One region of the Streptomyces sp. NPDC006368 genome, then DNA from elsewhere that is predicted to be linked to it. Evidence: riboswitches for the same ligand, from Rfam matches in the RefSeq annotation. Region 1 holds a riboswitch; each other region holds the start of a gene.
The links. Region 1 has a riboswitch for cobalamin ahead of ABZZ38_RS04770 (cobalamin biosynthesis protein). Riboswitches for the same ligand answer to the same signal wherever they lie in the genome.
Positions count from the first base shown of each region.

Region 2: another riboswitch for cobalamin. It lies ahead of cobN (cobaltochelatase subunit CobN); the one in region 1 lies ahead of ABZZ38_RS04770 (cobalamin biosynthesis protein).
Region 3: another riboswitch for cobalamin. It lies ahead of ABZZ38_RS16735 (ribonucleoside-diphosphate reductase subunit alpha); the one in region 1 lies ahead of ABZZ38_RS04770 (cobalamin biosynthesis protein).

Region 1 is NZ_JBEXQK010000003.1:274,634-280,191, reverse strand. Features, by position in the region: gene ABZZ38_RS04790 (hypothetical protein) at 1-426, opposite strand, end outside; gene ABZZ38_RS04785 (class II aldolase/adducin family protein) at 484-1,152, opposite strand; gene ABZZ38_RS04780 (inorganic phosphate transporter) at 1,425-2,708, shown strand; gene ABZZ38_RS04775 (hypothetical protein) at 2,721-2,942, shown strand; cobalamin riboswitch at 3,083-3,217, shown strand; gene ABZZ38_RS04770 (cobalamin biosynthesis protein) at 3,326-4,285, shown strand; gene ABZZ38_RS04765 (cobyric acid synthase) at 4,282-5,558, shown strand, end outside.
Region 2 is NZ_JBEXQK010000002.1:209,853-215,410, forward strand. Features, by position in the region: gene cobN (cobaltochelatase subunit CobN) at 1-2,385, opposite strand, end outside; cobalamin riboswitch at 2,419-2,557, opposite strand; gene ABZZ38_RS02835 (cobalamin biosynthesis protein CobG) at 2,576-3,763, shown strand; gene ABZZ38_RS02840 (precorrin-8X methylmutase) at 3,879-4,526, shown strand; gene ABZZ38_RS02845 (precorrin-2 C(20)-methyltransferase) at 4,523-5,558, shown strand, end outside.
Region 3 is NZ_JBEXQK010000019.1:52,423-57,980, forward strand. Features, by position in the region: gene ABZZ38_RS16720 (carbon starvation CstA family protein) at 1-1,190, shown strand, start outside; gene ABZZ38_RS16725 (YbdD/YjiX family protein) at 1,187-1,411, shown strand; gene ABZZ38_RS16730 (GNAT family N-acetyltransferase) at 1,570-2,079, shown strand; cobalamin riboswitch at 2,093-2,258, shown strand; gene ABZZ38_RS16735 (ribonucleoside-diphosphate reductase subunit alpha) at 2,397-4,754, shown strand; gene ABZZ38_RS16740 (ribonucleotide-diphosphate reductase subunit beta) at 4,754-5,558, shown strand, end outside.

The sequences.
Region 1 (5,558 bases):
GTGGGCGAGGCCCAGCGCGGTGGTGGGGGTGCCGGTGTGCAGCTGCGGGGTGAGCCGGACCCGGCTGCCCGTGTCCAGGCTGCCGCGCGTCACGCGCTCCAGGCGGCGTACGACGGTGTCGGCGGAGTGCGGTACGTCGTTCAGGACGGGGCCGACGATCGCGTGGACGCCGGGGCCCCCGGGGCCGCCGGACCCGGCGGAGCCCTGGAGGCCGTACGTGCCGGGCCGCAGTGAGGCCAGGCAGCGCGTGAGGGTGACCTGACCGGCGGCGGTGGCGTGCACGGTGAGCGGGGGGTCGCCGGGCAGGGGGCGGTCGGGGCGGGGCCGCAGCGCGACGTCGCTGGCGTATCGGGCGGCCGCGACCGCGGCCGCGCCGACACCGATCAGGGTGGTGACGGCCGCTGCCGTCGCTGTAGCCGGGCGCACCGTTCCAGTGTGGGCGGGCGGACGGGCCCCTGCCAGTGGACGGGGGCCGCCGGAGGGTCACGGTCGGTGGGCCTGGCCGTAGCCGCGAAGCTTCTCGGCCACCTGGTGCAGCTCACCGGGCGAGAGCAGGGTGGGCGTGTGGCCGGGTACGGAGGTGGCGGTGAGCCACAGCCGGCACATCCACTCCAGCTGGGCGGTGCGGTCGTAGGCCTGGTCCAGGGTGTCGCCGTAGGTGACGGTTCCGTGGTTGCGCAGCAGGCAGCCGGTGCGGTGGTCGAGGGCGCGGAGCATGTTCTCGGCCAATTCGTCCGTTCCGTACAGGGCGTACGGGGCGACGCGGACGGGGCCGCCGAGGGCGGCGGTCATGTAGTGGATCGGCGGGAGCTCGGTGACCAGGGTGGAGACCGCGGTGGCGTGCACGGCGTGGGTGTGGACGACGGCTCCGGCCGGGGTGTGGCGGTAGATCTCCAGGTGCATGGGGAGCTCGCTGGTGGGGGTGAGCGTGCCGCGCAGCCGTGTGCCGTCGAGGTCGACGGCGGTCGTGTCGGCGGGGGTGAGCCGGTCGTAGGGCACACCGCTGGGGGTGACGAGGATGAGGTCTCCGACCCGTACGGAGACGTTTCCGGAGGTGCCGACGACCAGCCCGTCCGTCACTGTCCTGCGAGCGGTGGCCACCAGGGCGTCCCACGCCTGCTCGATCGCCCGCTCGATCGCGTCCTGTGTCATGCGCCGATCCTGTCAGCCCGTCCCGCGACGGCGGTCACGGCAGGGTGACACTTGTCTCTTCCGTGGGCCGGCGCCCCGGTCGGGAAAGTACGCGAAGCGGCAGCAAACCGGCTTCCCGGGCCCATGGGGCAAGGGATCGGGCCGCCCGCCCCTCGGAGGGCCGTGACGGATCCGGAACGCCGGACACCACGACGCCCGCGTCAGTTCACCTTCCGTTCACTCAGGTTGCTTACGTTCGCCGAGCCACTGACGTCGAACGATTGCCTGGGTAAATGGAACACATCACGCTGCTGCTCGCCATTGTGGTCGTGACAGCTCTAGTGTTCGATTTCACGAACGGTTTCCACGACACCGCCAACGCGATGGCGACGACCATCTCGACCGGCGCGATGAAGCCCAAGACGGCGGTGGCCATGTCCGCCGTGCTCAACCTGGTCGGCGCCTTCCTGTCCGTCGAGGTCGCCAAGACGATCTCCAGCGGACTGGTCAACGAGGACGGCATCCAACCCGAAGTGATCTTCGCGGCGCTCGTCGGCGCCATCCTCTGGAATCTGCTGACCTGGCTGGTCGGCCTGCCGTCCAGCTCCTCCCACGCCCTCATGGGCGGCCTGATCGGCGCGACCATCGCCTCGGTCGGCCTGTCCGGCGTCAACGGCGGCGTCGTCGTCACCAAGGTCCTCATCCCGGCCATCGCCGCGCCGCTGGTCGCCGGCCTCGCCGCGATGCTCGCCGCCCGCCTGACCTACAAGGCCGGCGCGCACGTCCACGAGAAGACCGGCCGCAAGGGCTTCCGCGCCGGTCAGATCACCTCCGCCGGTCTGGTCTCCCTCGCCCACGGCACCAACGACGCCCAGAAGACGATGGGCATCATCACCCTGGCGCTGGTCGCCGCCGGCGCCCTCGCCCCCGGCTCGAACCCGCCGGTCTGGGTGATCGTCTCCGCCGGTCTGGCCATCGCGCTCGGCACCTACCTGGGCGGCTGGCGCATCATCCGCACCATGGGCAAGGGCCTCACCGACCTCCAGCCGCAGCAGGGCTTCGCCGCCCAGACCAGCGCGGCGGCCGTCATCCTCGCCTCGTCCAACCTGGGCTTCTCGCTCTCCACGACGCACTCCTGCTCCGGCGCCGTGATGGGCGCGGGCCTCGGCCGCAAGGGCGGCGTGGTCCGCTGGTCCACCGCCACCCGGATGTTCGTCGCGTGGGGTCTGACCCTGCCCGCCGCCGGTCTGGTCGCCGCCGCCTCGGAGTTCGTGACCAAGCAGGGCGACTGGGGCGTCGCCGTCGTCGCGGTCTTCCTCGTCACCTCCTGCGCCGCGATCTGGTTCATCTCCCGCCGCCAGGTCGTCGACCACACCAACGTCAACGAGGTGGAGACCGACGCCGAGCCCGCGGGCGTCGTGACCACCGCCATCGCGGCCGTCACCCCGCCGCCGGCCGGCACCGTCACGGCCACCTCCGACGACCTCAAGGCCACCATCCCGGCTCCGGTCGGCGAGGCCACCCCGGTGGCCGCCGGCTCGGCGTCCACCACCCAGGCTCCCGCCGCCACGGTGTAAGGAAAGAACAGCATGAAGATCGACTGGGCAGCTCTCGGCTCCGTCTTCGGTGTCAGCCTCCTGGCCACCGTCGCACTGGTGGGCCTGTTCACCCTCGGCATCATCGGCCTCTCCAAGCAGGAGACGGCCTCGGCGAGTGGGGGCACCGCGGTCATGGCCCGCACCGGCGCCTACGCGTGCTTCGCGCTGTGCGCCGCGGCGGTGGCGTACGGAATCTTCCTGATCGTCACCTGACCCCGGCACGTCCACGGCGCCCCCGGAACGGTTCTCCGCTCCGGGGGCGCCGTCGTGCGCACCGGCGTGCCGGGCGTGCGCCGTGTGTGTCTCGGCACACCCTCCCTCCGCAGGTCAACGGCGAGTTGACGGGCGTTCGCGGGGCGTGGTGGACTGCCGGGGCCATTACGGCGGCAGGAGAGAGGAAGCCGGTGAGAATCCGGCGCGGTCCCGCCACTGTGAGTCCGGCCCCGGCCGGATGAGTCAGGAACTTTCGCCGCCGGTCACGTCGAGCCAGGGCGCGGACCCTGAGTGAGGACATTGCGCCATGTCAGGCTGCCTTCCCGCTGCGTCGAGAGCCGTACGTCCCCGAGGTCTGCGAACCGTGTCGGCCTGCTGATCCGATGCGTAGCGACCATGTCTTCGCCTGTGGCGCCGCCGCCGGGCTCGCCGCCGACCTCCTCCTCGCCGACCCCCGCCGCGGGCATCCCGTGGCCGCCTTCGGCCGCGCCGCGGGGTGCGTGGAGGGCGTGCTGTGGCGCGACCACCGCGCGTGGGGCGCGCTGCACGCCCTGGTGTGCGCCGGGGGTGCGGCCGGTGCGGCGGCGCTCGCGGCCCGGGCGGTACGCGGACGGCGCGCCGCCTCCGTCGCGCTGACCGCCGCCTCCGTCTGGGCCGTCGTCGGCGGTACCACGCTGGGCCGCGAGGCCCGCGCCATCGGCGGCGCGCTCGCGGCGGGCGACCTGGAGGTCGCCCGGGAGCGGCTGCCTCATCTGTGCGGGCGCGACCCGCAGTCCCTGGACGGACCCGGCATCGCCCGCGCGGTCGTCGAGTCCGTCGCCGAGAACACCTCCGACGCCGTGGTCGGCGCGCTCGTGTGGGGCGCGATCGGCGGCGTCCCCGGCCTCGTCGCCTTCCGGGCGGTGAACACCCTGGACGCGATGGTCGGTCACAAGTCGCCGCGCCACCGCCGCTTCGGCTGGGCCTCGGCCCGGCTCGACGACCTGGCCGGCTGGCCCGGCGCCCGCCTCACGGCCGCCCTGGCGGCGGTGGCGGGCGAGGACACCCGCGGCGCGGTACGGGCCTGGCGCGCCGACGCCGCGAAGCACCCGAGCCCCAACGCGGGGCCCGTGGAGGCGTCCTTCGCGGGCGCCCTGGGCGTACGGCTCGGGGGCACCCTGTCGTACGGCGGGCGCGTCGAACACCGGCCCGTCCTCAACGCGGGGGGCCGGGCCGTCGAGGTGGCGGACATCGAGCGCGCGGCGCGGCTGTCGCGCCGGGTGACCGCCCTCACGCTCGCGGTGTGCGTGGGTGGGCGACTGGTCCTGGGGGCCGTGAAGGCCGGGAAGCGGAGGCGTACATGAGGGGTGGGGGGCTGCTCGTCGCGGGCACCACGTCCGACGCGGGCAAGAGCGTCGTCACGGCCGGCATCTGCCGCTGGCTGGTGCGGCAGGGTGTGAAGGTCGCGCCGTTCAAGGGACAGAACATGTCCCTCAACTCGTTCGTGACGCGCGAGGGCGCGGAGATCGGTCGCGCCCAGGCCATGCAGGCGCAGGCTGCGCGGGTCGAGCCGACCGCGCTGATGAACCCGGTGCTGCTCAAGCCGGGCGGCGACCGGTCCAGCCAGGTCGTGCTCATGGGCAAGCCGGTGGGCGAGCTGAGCGCGCGCGGCTACCACGGCGGCCGGCAGCAGGCGCTGCTGGGCACGGTCGTCGAGTGCCTGCAGGAGCTGCGCGACACGTACGACGCGGTGATCTGCGAGGGCGCGGGCAGCCCGGCGGAGATCAACCTGCGCCGCAACGACATCGTCAACATGGGCATCGCGCGGGCCGCGCGCTTCCCCGTCGTCGTGGTCGGCGACATCGACCGGGGCGGGGTGTTCGCCCAGTTCTTCGGGACGACGGCGCTGCTGGCGCCCGAGGACCAGGACCTGATCGCGGGCTACCTGGTCAACAAGTTCCGCGGTGACGTGACGCTGCTGGAACCGGGGCTGGACATGCTGCTCGGCCTGACCGGCCGCCGCACCTTCGGTGTCCTGCCGTACGCGCACGGCCTCGGCATCGACGAGGAGGACGGCCTGCGGGTGTCCCTGCGGGGTGCCGTACGGGAGTCGGTCGTCGCGCCGCCGGTCGGCGAGGACGTGCTGCGCGTCGCCGTCTGCGCCGTACCGCTGATGTCGAACTTCACCGACGTGGACGCGCTGGCCGCCGAGCCGGGTGTCGTGGTGCGGTTCGTCGACCGGCCGGAGGAGCTCGCCGACGCCGACCTGGTCGTCCTGCCCGGCACGCGCGGGACGGTGAAGGCGCTGGCGTGGCTGCGCGAGCGGGGCCTGGCGGACGCGATCGCCCGGCGGGCCGCCGAAGGCCGTCCCGTGCTGGGCATCTGCGGCGGCTTCCAGGCGCTGGGCGAGCACATCCATGACGACGTCGAGTCCCGGGCCGGTGCGGTCGACGGGCTCGGACTGCTGCCGGTACGGGTGCGGTTCGCGCCCGGGAAGACCCTCGCGCGGCCGGTCGGCGAGGCCCTCGGTGAGCCGGTCGAGGGGTACGAGATCCACCACGGCGTCGCGGACGTACGGGGCGGGGAGACGTTCTTCTCCGATGACGCGGGACGCAGCCTGGACGGCTGCCGCGTCGG
Region 2 (5,558 bases), on a different contig from region 1:
CAGCTCGTCGGTGGTGGCGGCCAGGCGCGGGACGACCTGCCGGGCGGCGAAGTCGAGGATGTCGGCGACGGCCTCGCCGTGGCCGGCGGCGACCGTGGCGACGGCGGCCGGGTCCCAGCCGGCGTCCTCCATCGCCTCGACCAGGGCGCGGGCCGTGGCCTCGGCCGCGTCGGCGGTGGTGCGGGTGGCGGCGGACTCGTCCAGGCCGAGGGCCTCGCGCAGGCCGGGCAGGGACTGGGTGCCGCCCCAGATCTGGCGGGCGCGCAGGATCGACAGGACCAGGTTGACGCGCTCGGGGCCGGTGGGGGCGCCGCCGAGGACGTGCAGACCGTCCCGGATCTGGGCGTCCTTGACCTCGCAGAGCCAGCCGTCGACGTGGAGGAGGAAGTCGTCGAAGCCGTCGTCGTCCGGCCGGTCCTCCAGGCCCAGGTCGTGGTCCAGCTTGGCGGCCTGGATGAGCGTCCAGATCTGGGCGCGGATCGCGGGCAGCTTCGACGGGTCCATGGAGGAGATCTGCGCGTACTCGTCGAGCAGCTGCTCCAGGCGCGCGATGTCGCCGTAGCTGTCGGCGCGGGCCATCGGCGGCACGAGGTGGTCGATGAGCGTGGCGTGGGCGCGGCGCTTGGCCTGGGTGCCCTCGCCGGGGTCGTTGACCAGGAACGGGTAGATCAGCGGGATGTCGCCGAGGGCGGCGTCGGGACCGCAGGCCGCGGACAGGCCCGCGTTCTTGCCGGGCAGCCACTCCAGGTTGCCGTGCTTGCCGAGGTGGACCATGGCGTCCGCCCCGAAACCGCCGTCCTCGCGCGAGGCCGCGATCCAGCGGTAGGCGGCCAGGTAGTGGTGGGAGGGCGGCAGATCGGGGTCGTGGTAGATCGCGATCGGGTTCTCGCCGAAGCCGCGCGGCGGCTGGATGAGGATGAGCAGGTTCCCGCGCCGGAGGGCGGCGAGCACGATGTCGCCGTCCGGGTCGCCCTCGGCGGTACGGGAGCGGTCCAGGAACATCTCGCCGGGCGGCGGCCCCCAGTGCCGCTCGACGTTCTCACGCAGCTCCTCGGGGAGCGTGGCGTACCAGCGCTTGTAGTCGGCGGCCGGGATGCGGACCGGGTTCCTGGCCAGCTGCTCCTCGGTGAGCCATTCCTGGTCGTGGCCGCCCGCCTCGATGAGGGCGTAGATCAGCTCGTCGCCGTCGCCGGACGCGAGGCCCGGGACCTCCTCGTCACCGAAGTCGTACCCCTCCTCGCGGAGCCGGCGCAGCAGCGCGACGGCGGAGGCGGGGGTGTCGAGGCCGACGGCGTTGCCGATGCGGGAGTGCTTCGTCGGGTACGCGGACAGGACGAGCGCCAGGCGCTTGTCGGCGTTCGGGATGTGGCGCAGCCGGGCGTGGCGTACGGCGATCCCGGCGACGCGGGCGGCGCGCTCGGCGTCGGCGACGTACGCCGGGAGGCCGTCGGCGTCGATCTCCTTGAAGGAGAACGGGACGGTGATGAGGCGGCCGTCGAACTCGGGGACGGCGACCTGGCTGGCGGCGTCGAGCGGGGAGAGACCCTCGTCGTTCTCCTCCCACGCGGAGCGCGAGCCGGTCAGGCACAGGGCCTGGAGGACCGGTACGTCCAGGGCGGCGAGCGCCCCCGCGTCCCAGGCTTCCTCGTCCCCGCCGGCCTGGGCCTCGGCGGGCTTGGTGCCGCCGGCGGCCAGGACGGTGGTGATGACGGCGTCGGCGCCGCCGAGCTGGTCGAGCAGCTCCGGCTCGGGTGCCCGCAGGGACGCCACGTACAGCGGCAGGGCCCGCGCGCCGGCGTCCTCGATGGCGTCGCACAGGGTGTGGACGAAGGCGGTGTTCCCGCTCATGTGGTGGGCGCGGTAGTACAGCACGGCGACCACCGGGCCGGTGGTGTTCTTCCGGTCGCGCTCCAGGGGGCCCCAGGTGGGGGCGGCGGCCGGGGGCTCGAAGCCGTGGCCGGTGAGCAGGACGGTGTCGGACAGGAAGCGGGCGAGCTGCTCCAGGTTGGCCGGGCCGCCGTGGGCGAGGTAGGCGTGCGCCTCGGCCGCGATGCCGATCGGGACGGTGGACGTCTCCATGAGCTGGGCGTCGGGGGCCTGTTCGCCGGTGAGGACGACGAGCGGCTTGCCCGTCTCGCGCAGTACGTCCAGGCCCTCCTCCCAGGCGCGGATGCCGCCGAGGAGACGGACGACGACGAGGTCGGCGCCGTCGAGGAGGCCGGGGAGGTCTTCGAGCGTGGTGCGGGCGGGGTTGGCGAACCGGTACGCGACGGGGCCGCCGGCCGCGCGGGCGCTGAGCAGGTCGGTGTCGGAGTGCGACAGCAGCAGGATCGTGGCCGCGGGGGCCGGGGCGGGCGTCGCCTCGGGCGTGGTCGCGTGCGTCATGGCGTGCGCAGGCCTTCCTCGGGGTGTCCGCGCCCCGGGTGGTCGTAGGACGGCGGGAGTTCCTGACTCGTCCGGTTTCCGCCCGGACTCACAGTGGCGGGACCGCGCCGGAATCTCACCGGGCTTCCTCCCTAGGGCCCTGGGACCCTGTGCCGTCTGCATAGTAGAGGCTGCGCGTATGCTCGCCGCCATGCCGCCCAGCTCACCAAAACCCCAGGACCGGGGTGAAGCACACATACAGGACCGTGTCCGGGACCGCGGTGACGCCTGCCCCGGTGCGCTGCGGCTGCACCGGGCCGACGACGGGGCGCTGGCCCGACTCCGCGTCCCCACCGGTGTACTGACGCCGCGTCAGGTAACGGTGCTGGCCGACGCGGCGGACCGCCTGGGCGACGGGCACCTCTCCCTCACCTCGCGGGGCAACATCGAGCTGCGGGGGCTCGGGGAGGGGTGTGGAGCCGGCCTCGCCGAACTGCTGCGGGCGGCCGGACTGCTGCCCGCGTCCGAACGGCACGAGCGGGTACGGAACATGGTCGTCTCACCGCTCGCCGGGGCGGACGTGCTGGCCTGGGCCCGGCGGCTGGACGAGCTGTTGTGCGGCGCGGACTGGACGACGGGGCTGTCGGGCCGGTTCCTCTTCGCCGTCGACGACGGGCGCGGGGACGCGGCGGCGCTCGCCGCCGATGTGACCTTGCTCGCAACCCCGGACGGCGGCGCCCTGCTCCGGGTCGCGGACCGGACGTACCGCGTCGCCGCCGCCGACGCGCCGCGCGCCGCGCTGGCGGCGGCGGAGGCGTTCCTCGCGGCGGCCCGGGATGCGGGCACCGGCGCGTGGCGGGTGCGGGAGCTGCCACCGGGGCAGGACGTGGACGTGACGGAACACCTGCGGCGGGCGGCCCTCACGGCCGAACCCGTACCGGACGCCGCGCTCCCGCCCGGCGGGCCCACCCCGCCGGGCGTCCTCGACGACCGCACCGTCTCCGTCCTGGCCCGGCTCGGGCGCGTGACGACGGACCGGTTCCGCGCGCTGCTCCCCGCCGACGAGGTTCGGGTCACCCCGTGGCGCGGCTTCGTGCTGCCGGGCTTCCCGGACCGGGCGGCGGCCGAGGCGCGGCTGGCGGAGCTGGACGCGGCCGGGTTCCTCACCCGCGCCGACTCCCCCTGGGTGGGGGTGACCGCGTGCACGGGCCGCCCCGGCTGCGCGAAGTCGCTCTCCGACGTGCGGGCGGACGCGCGCCCGCTCGCCGGGAGTCCGGGGCTGCCGGTGCACTGGTCGGGCTGCGCGCGCCGGTGCGGCCATCCGCAGGGGGCGTGGGTGGACGCGGTGGCGACCGCCGGCGGCGACTACGAGGTGACGACCGTGACGCGCGACGCGTGAACCGTGCCGCGCGGACCGTACGCGCACCCAGTGACCGTGAACCCGTGACCGTGAATCCGTGACCGTGAACCGGTGACCGTGAATCCGTGACCGTGACTCGTGACCGTACGAAGAGATGAGCGAGAGCAGAGTGTTTGACTACGAGAAGGACGGGGCGGAGATCTACCGCCAGTCCTTTGCCACGATCCGCGCCGAGGCGGATCTCGCGGGCCTGCCGGCCGACGTCGGCCAGGTCGCCGTGCGCATGATCCACGCCTGCGGCATGGTCGACCTCGTCCGCGACCTCGCCTACACCCCGCGGGTCGTCGCCCGCGCCCGCGAGGCGCTGCGCGCCGGGGCGCCGGTCCTGTGCGACGCGCAGATGGTCGCGAGCGGCGTCACCCGCAAGCGGCTGCCCGCCGACAACGACGTGATCTGCACGCTCTCCGACCCGTCCGTGCCGGCGCTCGCCGCCGAACTGGGCACCACGCGCAGCGCCGCCGCGCTGGAGCTGTGGCGCGACCGCCTCGAAGGGTCGGTCGTCGCCATAGGCAACGCCCCCACCGCGCTCTTCCACCTCCTGGAGATGGTCGCGGCGGGCGCACCGCGCCCGGCGGCCGTCATCGGCATCCCGGTCGGCTTCATCGGCGCGGCCGAGTCCAAGGACGCCCTGGCGGCGTTCCCGGACCTCGACCACCTGGTGGTACGCGGCCGGCGCGGCGGCAGCGCCATGGCCGCGGCGGCGGTCAACGCCATCGCGCACGAGGCGGAGATCCAGGCATGAGCGGCAAGCTGTACGGAGTGGGGCTCGGCCCCGGCGACCCCTCCCTGATGACGGTGCGGGCGGTGGAGGTCATCGCGTCGGCGGACGTCGTGGCGTACCACTGCGCCCGCCACGGCCGTTCGATCGCGCGCTCGATCGCGGCGGCGCACATCCGCGAGGACCACATCGAAGAGCGCCTGATGTACCCGCTCACCGTCGAGACGACGGACCACCCGGGCGGCTACCGGGGCGCGCTGAACGACTTCTACGAGGAGGCGTCGGCCCGCCTGGCCGCCCACCTCGACGCCGGGCGCACCGTGGCCGTGCTGGCCGAGGGGGACCCTCTCTTCTACGGCTCGTACCAGCACATGCACAAGCGTCTGGCGCACCGCTACCCGACCGAGGTCATCCCCGGGGTCACCTCCGTGAGCGCGTCCGCGGCGCGCCTGGGCAAGCCGCTGTGCGAGGCGGAGGAAGTCCTCACGATCATTCCCGGCACGCTGCCCGAGGAGGAGCTGACCGCCCGTCTGGCGTCCACCGACTCCGCCGTGGTGATGAAGCTCGGCCGTACCTTCCCCACGGTGCGCCGGGCGCTGGAGCGGGCCGGCCGCCTCCAGGACGCGCGGTACGTCGAGCGCGCCACGATGGACGGCGAGCGCACCGGTGCGCTCGCCGACATCGACGAGGACACGGTCCCCTACTTCTCGGTGGCGGTGCTTCCCTCCCGGATCGACGAGGACCCCGCGCTTCCGGAGACGGGCGAGGTCGTGGTCGTCGGCACCGGCCCGGCCGGTCCGCTGTGGCTGACCCCGGAGACGCGCGGCGCCCTCGCGTCGGCGACCGACCTGGTCGGCTACACCACGTACCTGGACCGGGTGCCGGTACGCCCCGGTCAGGAGCGGCACGGCTCGGACAACAAGGTCGAGTCGGAGCGGGCCGAGTTCGCCCTGGACCTGGCGCGGCGGGGGCGGCGCGTGGCGGTGGTGTCGGGCGGCGACCCCGGCGTCTTCGCGATGGCCACGGCGGTCCTGGAGGTCGCCTCCCGGGACCCGT
Region 3 (5,558 bases), on a different contig from region 1:
CCGGCTTCCACTCCCTGGTCTCCTCGGGCACCACCCCGAAGATGGTCCAGAAGGAGACGCAGATCCGGATGATCGGGTACGGGGCGATGCTCACCGAGTCCTTCGTCGCCGTCATGGCGATGATCACGGCCTGCATCATCGACCCGGGCCTCTACTTCGCGATCAACTCCCCCGCGGGCGTCGTCGGGACGACCGTGCAGTCCGCGTCCGAAGCGGTGACGAACTTCGGCTTCACCGTCTCGCCCGAGCTGCTGACGAAGGCCGCGGCGGACGTCGAGGAGGCCTCGCTGCTGTCCCGGACCGGCGGCGCGCCGACCTTCGCCCTCGGAATGTCGGAGATCTTCTCCGCGGTCGTCGGCGGTACCGCCATGAAGGCGTTCTGGTACCACTTCGCCATCATGTTCGAGGCGCTGTTCATCCTCACGACGGTGGACGCCGGCACCCGCGTGGGCCGCTTCATGCTCCAGGACATGCTGGGCAACGTCCACAAGCCCTTCAGGCAGGTCAGCTGGAAGCCGGGCGTCTGGTTCGCGAGCGCGGTCGTCGTCGGCGGCTGGGGCTACTTCCTCTGGGTCGGCGTGCACGACCCGCTGGGCGGCATCAACCAGCTGTTCCCGCTGTTCGGCATCGCCAACCAGCTGCTGGCCGCCGTGGCCCTGGCCGTCTGCACCACGCTGCTGGTCAAGTCGGGCCGCCTGAAGTGGGCGTGGGTCACCGCGGTCCCGCTCGCCTGGGACGTGGCGGTGACGCTCACCGCCAGCTGGCAGAAGATCTTCTCGGCGGACCCGCGGGTGGGCTTCTTCGCCCAGCGGGACAAGTACCAGGCGGGCATCGACTCCGGGCAGGTGCTGCCCCCCGCGAAGTCGATGGACGACATGCACACCGTCGTCACCAACTCCACGGTCGACGGCGTCCTTTCCGCCCTCTTCGCCCTCCTCATCATCGTGGTGATCGCGGACGCGGGGCGGGTCTGCTTCAAGGCGGTCACCGACCCGGCCGGCGTGAAGCTCTCCGAGGTTCCGTACACCGAGTCGAAGCTGGTCGCCCCGGCCGGGCTGTTCCCCACGGCGGAGGAGAAGGCCGAGCTGGTGGCGGCCGGGGTCGGCCCCGAGGGCGGCATCCGCAAGGACGGCATCCGCACGGACGGCGGCACCGGTGACGAGGTGCCGGCCGGGACCGGCTCGGCGTGAGGCCGTCCGTGGCCGCGCGGCCGGGGAACCGGCTGCGACGCGCGGTGGCCTGGGTCCGCTGGTACGTGCGCGAGGTGTCCGGCGAGACGGTGTACGACAAGTACGTCGCCCACGCCCGCTCCCGCGACCCCGAGGCCGAGGTCCTGACCCGGCGCGAGTTCGAACGCAGGCGCACCGACGCGCGGGAGGCGGACCCGCGCGACGGGTTCCGCTGCTGCTAGGGAGTGTCTGCAAAGGTGCGTCGTCCGACCGCCAGGCAGACGGAGCTTTGCCGACACGGCTTAGGGACGCCCCTGGGCGAGTGACCGAACGACGGGCCGCCGTAATTCCGGAGACGGAAATACGGCGGCCCGTCGCCGTGCGCGTCCACACTCGGACCATGGACATCACGATCAGAGCGGTACGGCCGGAGGAGCACGGCACGCTGGGCGAGGTCACCGCCCAGGCGTACCTCGGAGACGGGCTGCTGGCCTTCGGCGACAGCGATGAGTACCTGATCGAGCTGCGGGACGTGGCCCGGCGGGCCGCCGAGGCGGAGGTGCTGGTGGCCGTCGGCCAGGCGGAGGGGACGGAACGGGTGCTGGGCGGTGTCACGTTCGCCCGGGCCGGCCGGCCGTGGGCCGAGCTCGCGCGGGACGGCGAGGCGGAGATCCGGATGCTCGCGGTGGCGAGGGAGGCGCGGCGGCGCGGCGCCGGGGAGGCGCTCGTACGGGCGTGCGCGGACCGGGCCCGGGCGACGGAGGGATGCCGGCGGCTGGTGCTCTCCTCGCAGCAGGCGATGCACGCCGCACACCGCGTGTACGAGCGGCTCGGGTTCGTCCGCACGCCGGAGCGGGACTGGCGGCCGATCCCCGGCGTCACGCTCCACACGTACGCGCTCGCGCTCTGACTTGTGTCCGCCGACACAAGATGTGGGGGGTGGTCCACGGGCCGCCCCCCACATGTATGCTCATCTCGCTGTCGCCGCAGGGGAATCCGGTGCGAATCCGGAACTGTCCCGCAACGGTGTATTGGTCTGCCTTTGCGCACCCATGAGTCCGAAGACCTGCCGACGGTGCGTCCGGCCATCCGGCCCGGGCGCCGAGACGTCCGGGCCTCGCGGAATGGGCCGGTGGACGCGGTGCGTGCGCCCCTGTGCCCGGGCGCGTCCCCGCTCCCCCGCCCCGCCCGCCGGTGGCCCCGAGCCGAGCGAGGGAGAGCCCCCACGTGACCATCGCGCCAGCCGATCCGGCCACAGCCAGGGACGCGGAGACCGATGGACCCGGGACCGTGCTGCTGCGGGTCCTGACGGACCTCACCGCCGATCTGCCCGACACCGACCCCGGCCGGGTCGCCGCCGCCGCGCTGCGCGGCCGGCACGCCGGGTCGGACGAGGCGGAGCTGCGGGAGCTCGCCACCGAGGCCGCCGCCGGGCTGATCTCCGAGGACCCGGCGTACTCACGGCTCGCGGCCCGGCTGCTGACCCGGACCATCGCCGAGGAGGCGGCGGGCCAGGGAGCGGTGTCGTTCTCGGCGTCGGTGGCCGTCGGTCACCGGGAGGGCCTGATCGCGGACCGTACGGCCGCGTTCGTACGGCTCCACGCTCCCCGGATGGACGCGCTGATCGACCCCGCCGGTGACGACCGGTTCGGCTACTTCGGGCTGCGGACGCTGTACTCCCGCTACCTGCTGCGGCACCCGATCACCCGCAAGGTCATCGAGACGCCGCAGCACTTCATGCTGCGCGTGGCCGCCGGGCTGGCGGAGGACGACAGCGTGCGGGCACTGGAGGAAGTGGCGGCGCTCTACGGCCTGATGAGCCGGCTCGACTACCTGCCGTCCTCGCCGACGCTGTTCAACTCCGGTACCCGCCACCCGCAGATGTCGTCCTGCTACCTGCTGGACTCGCCGCTGGACGAGCTGGACTCGATCTACGACCGCTACCACCAGGTCGCGCGCCTGTCCAAGCACGCGGGCGGCATCGGCCTGTCGTACTCGCGCGTCCGCGCCCGGGGTTCGCTGATCCGTGGCACCAACGGCCACTCCAACGGCATCGTGCCGTTCCTGAAGACGCTGGACGCCTCGGTGGCGGCCGTGAACCAGGGCGGGCGGCGCAAGGGCGCGGCGGCCGTGTACCTGGAGACGTGGCACGCGGACATCGAGGAGTTCCTGGAGCTGCGCGACAACACGGGCGAGGACGCGCGGCGTACGCACAACCTGAACCTGGCGCACTGGATCCCGGACGAGTTCATGCGCCGGGTCAACGCCGACGCCGAGTGGTCGCTGTTCTCGCCGGCCGACGTGCCGGAGCTGGTCGACCTGTGGGGCGAGGAGTTCGACGCCGCGTACCGCGCCGCCGAGGCCAGGGGCCTGGCCCGCAAGACCATGCCGGCGCGTGACCTGTACGGCCGGATGATGCGGACGCTGGCCCAGACCGGCAACGGCTGGATGACGTTCAAGGACGCCTCCAACCGTACGGCCAACCAGACCGCCGAGCCGGGCCACACGGTCCACTCCTCGAACCTGTGCACCGAGATCCTGGAGGTCACGGACGACGGTGAGACGGCCGTGTGCAACCTGGGTTCGGTGAACCTCGGCGCGTTCGTGGCCGGCGGGGACATCGACTGGGAGCGGCTCGACGAGACGGTCCGTACGGCGGTGACGTTCCTCGACCGGGTCGTCGACATCAACTTCTACCCGACCGAGCAGGCCGGGCGGTCGAACGCCAAGTGGCGCCCGGTGGGCCTGGGCGCGATGGGCCTGCAGGACGTCTTCTTCCAGCTGAAGCTGCCGTTCGACTCCCCCGAGGCGCGTGCCCTGTCGACGCGTATCGCCGAGCGGATCATGCTGGCGGCGTACGAGGCGTCGGCCGACCTCGCCGAGCGCAACGGCCCGCTGCCGGCCTGGGAGAAGACCCGGACGGCGCGCGGGGTGCTCCACCCCGACCACTACGACGTGGAGCTGAACTGGCCGGAGCGGTGGGCGGCCCTGCGCTCCCGCATCGCCGAGGTCGGCATGCGCAACTCCCTGCTCCTCGCCATCGCGCCGACCGCGACGATCGCCTCGATCGCGGGCGTGTACGAGTGCATCGAGCCGCAGGTCTCCAACCTGTTCAAGCGCGAGACGCTGTCGGGCGAGTTCCTCCAGGTCAACTCCTACCTGGTGGCCGAGCTGAAGCGGCTCGGCGTGTGGGACGCGCAGACCCGCGAGGCGCTGCGCGAGTCCAGCGGCTCGGTGCAGGGCTTCACCTGGATCCCGGCCGAGGTGCGCGAGCTGTACCGGACGGCGTGGGAGATCCCGCAGCGCGGCCTGATCGACATGGCGGCGGCGCGGACGCCGTTCCTGGACCAGTCGCAGTCGCTGAACCTGTTCCTGGAGACGCCGACCATCGGCAAGCTGTCGTCGATGTACGCGTACGCCTGGAAGCAGGGGCTGAAGACGACGTACTACCTGCGTTCGCGCCCGGCGACCCGGATCGCCCGCGCCGCCCAGGCGTCCGCCCCCGTACCCGCCCAGCAGGTGTCCGAGCCCGACGCCGTCGCCTGCTCCCTGGAAAACCCCGAGTCCTGCGAGGCCTGCCAGTAATGAGCTCCACCGAGAAGAACCTGCTCGACCCGGGCTTCGAGCTGACCCTGCGTCCGATGCGCTACCCGGACTTCTACGAGCGCTACCGGGACGCCATCAAGAACACCTGGACCGTGGAGGAGGTCGACCTCCACTCCGACGTGGCCGACCTCGCCAGGCTCACCCCGGGTGAGCAGCACCTGATCGGCCGGCTGGTCGCGTTCTTCGCGACGGGCGACTCGATCGTCGCGAACAACCTGGTCCTTACGCTCTACAAGCACATCAACTCGCCCGAGGCGCGGCTGTACCTGTCGCGGCAGCTGTTCGAGGAGGCCGTGCACGTCCAGTTCTATCTGACGCTGCTCGACACCTACCTGCCCGACCCGGAGGACCGCGCGGCGGCGTTCGACGCCGTGGAGAACATCCCGTCCATCCGCGAGAAGGCGCGGTTCTGCTTCCGCTGGATGGACTCGGTGGAGAAGATCGACCGGCTGGAGACGAAGGCCGACCGCCGCCGGTTCCTGCTGAACCTGATCTGCTTCGCCGCCTGCATCGAGGGCCTGTTCTTCTACGGGGCCTTCGCGTACGTGTACTGGTTCCGTTCGCGCGGTCTGCTGCACGGCCTGGCGACCGGCACCAACTGGGTGTTCCGCGACGAGACGATGCACATGAACTTCGCGTTCGAGGTCGTGGACACCGTCCGCAAGGAGGAGCCCGAGCTCTTCGACGACGAGCTCCAGCAGCAGGTGACCGACATGCTGAGGGAGGCCGTGGATGCGGAGCTGCAGTTCGGCCGCGACCTGTGCGGGGACGGCCTGCCGGGCA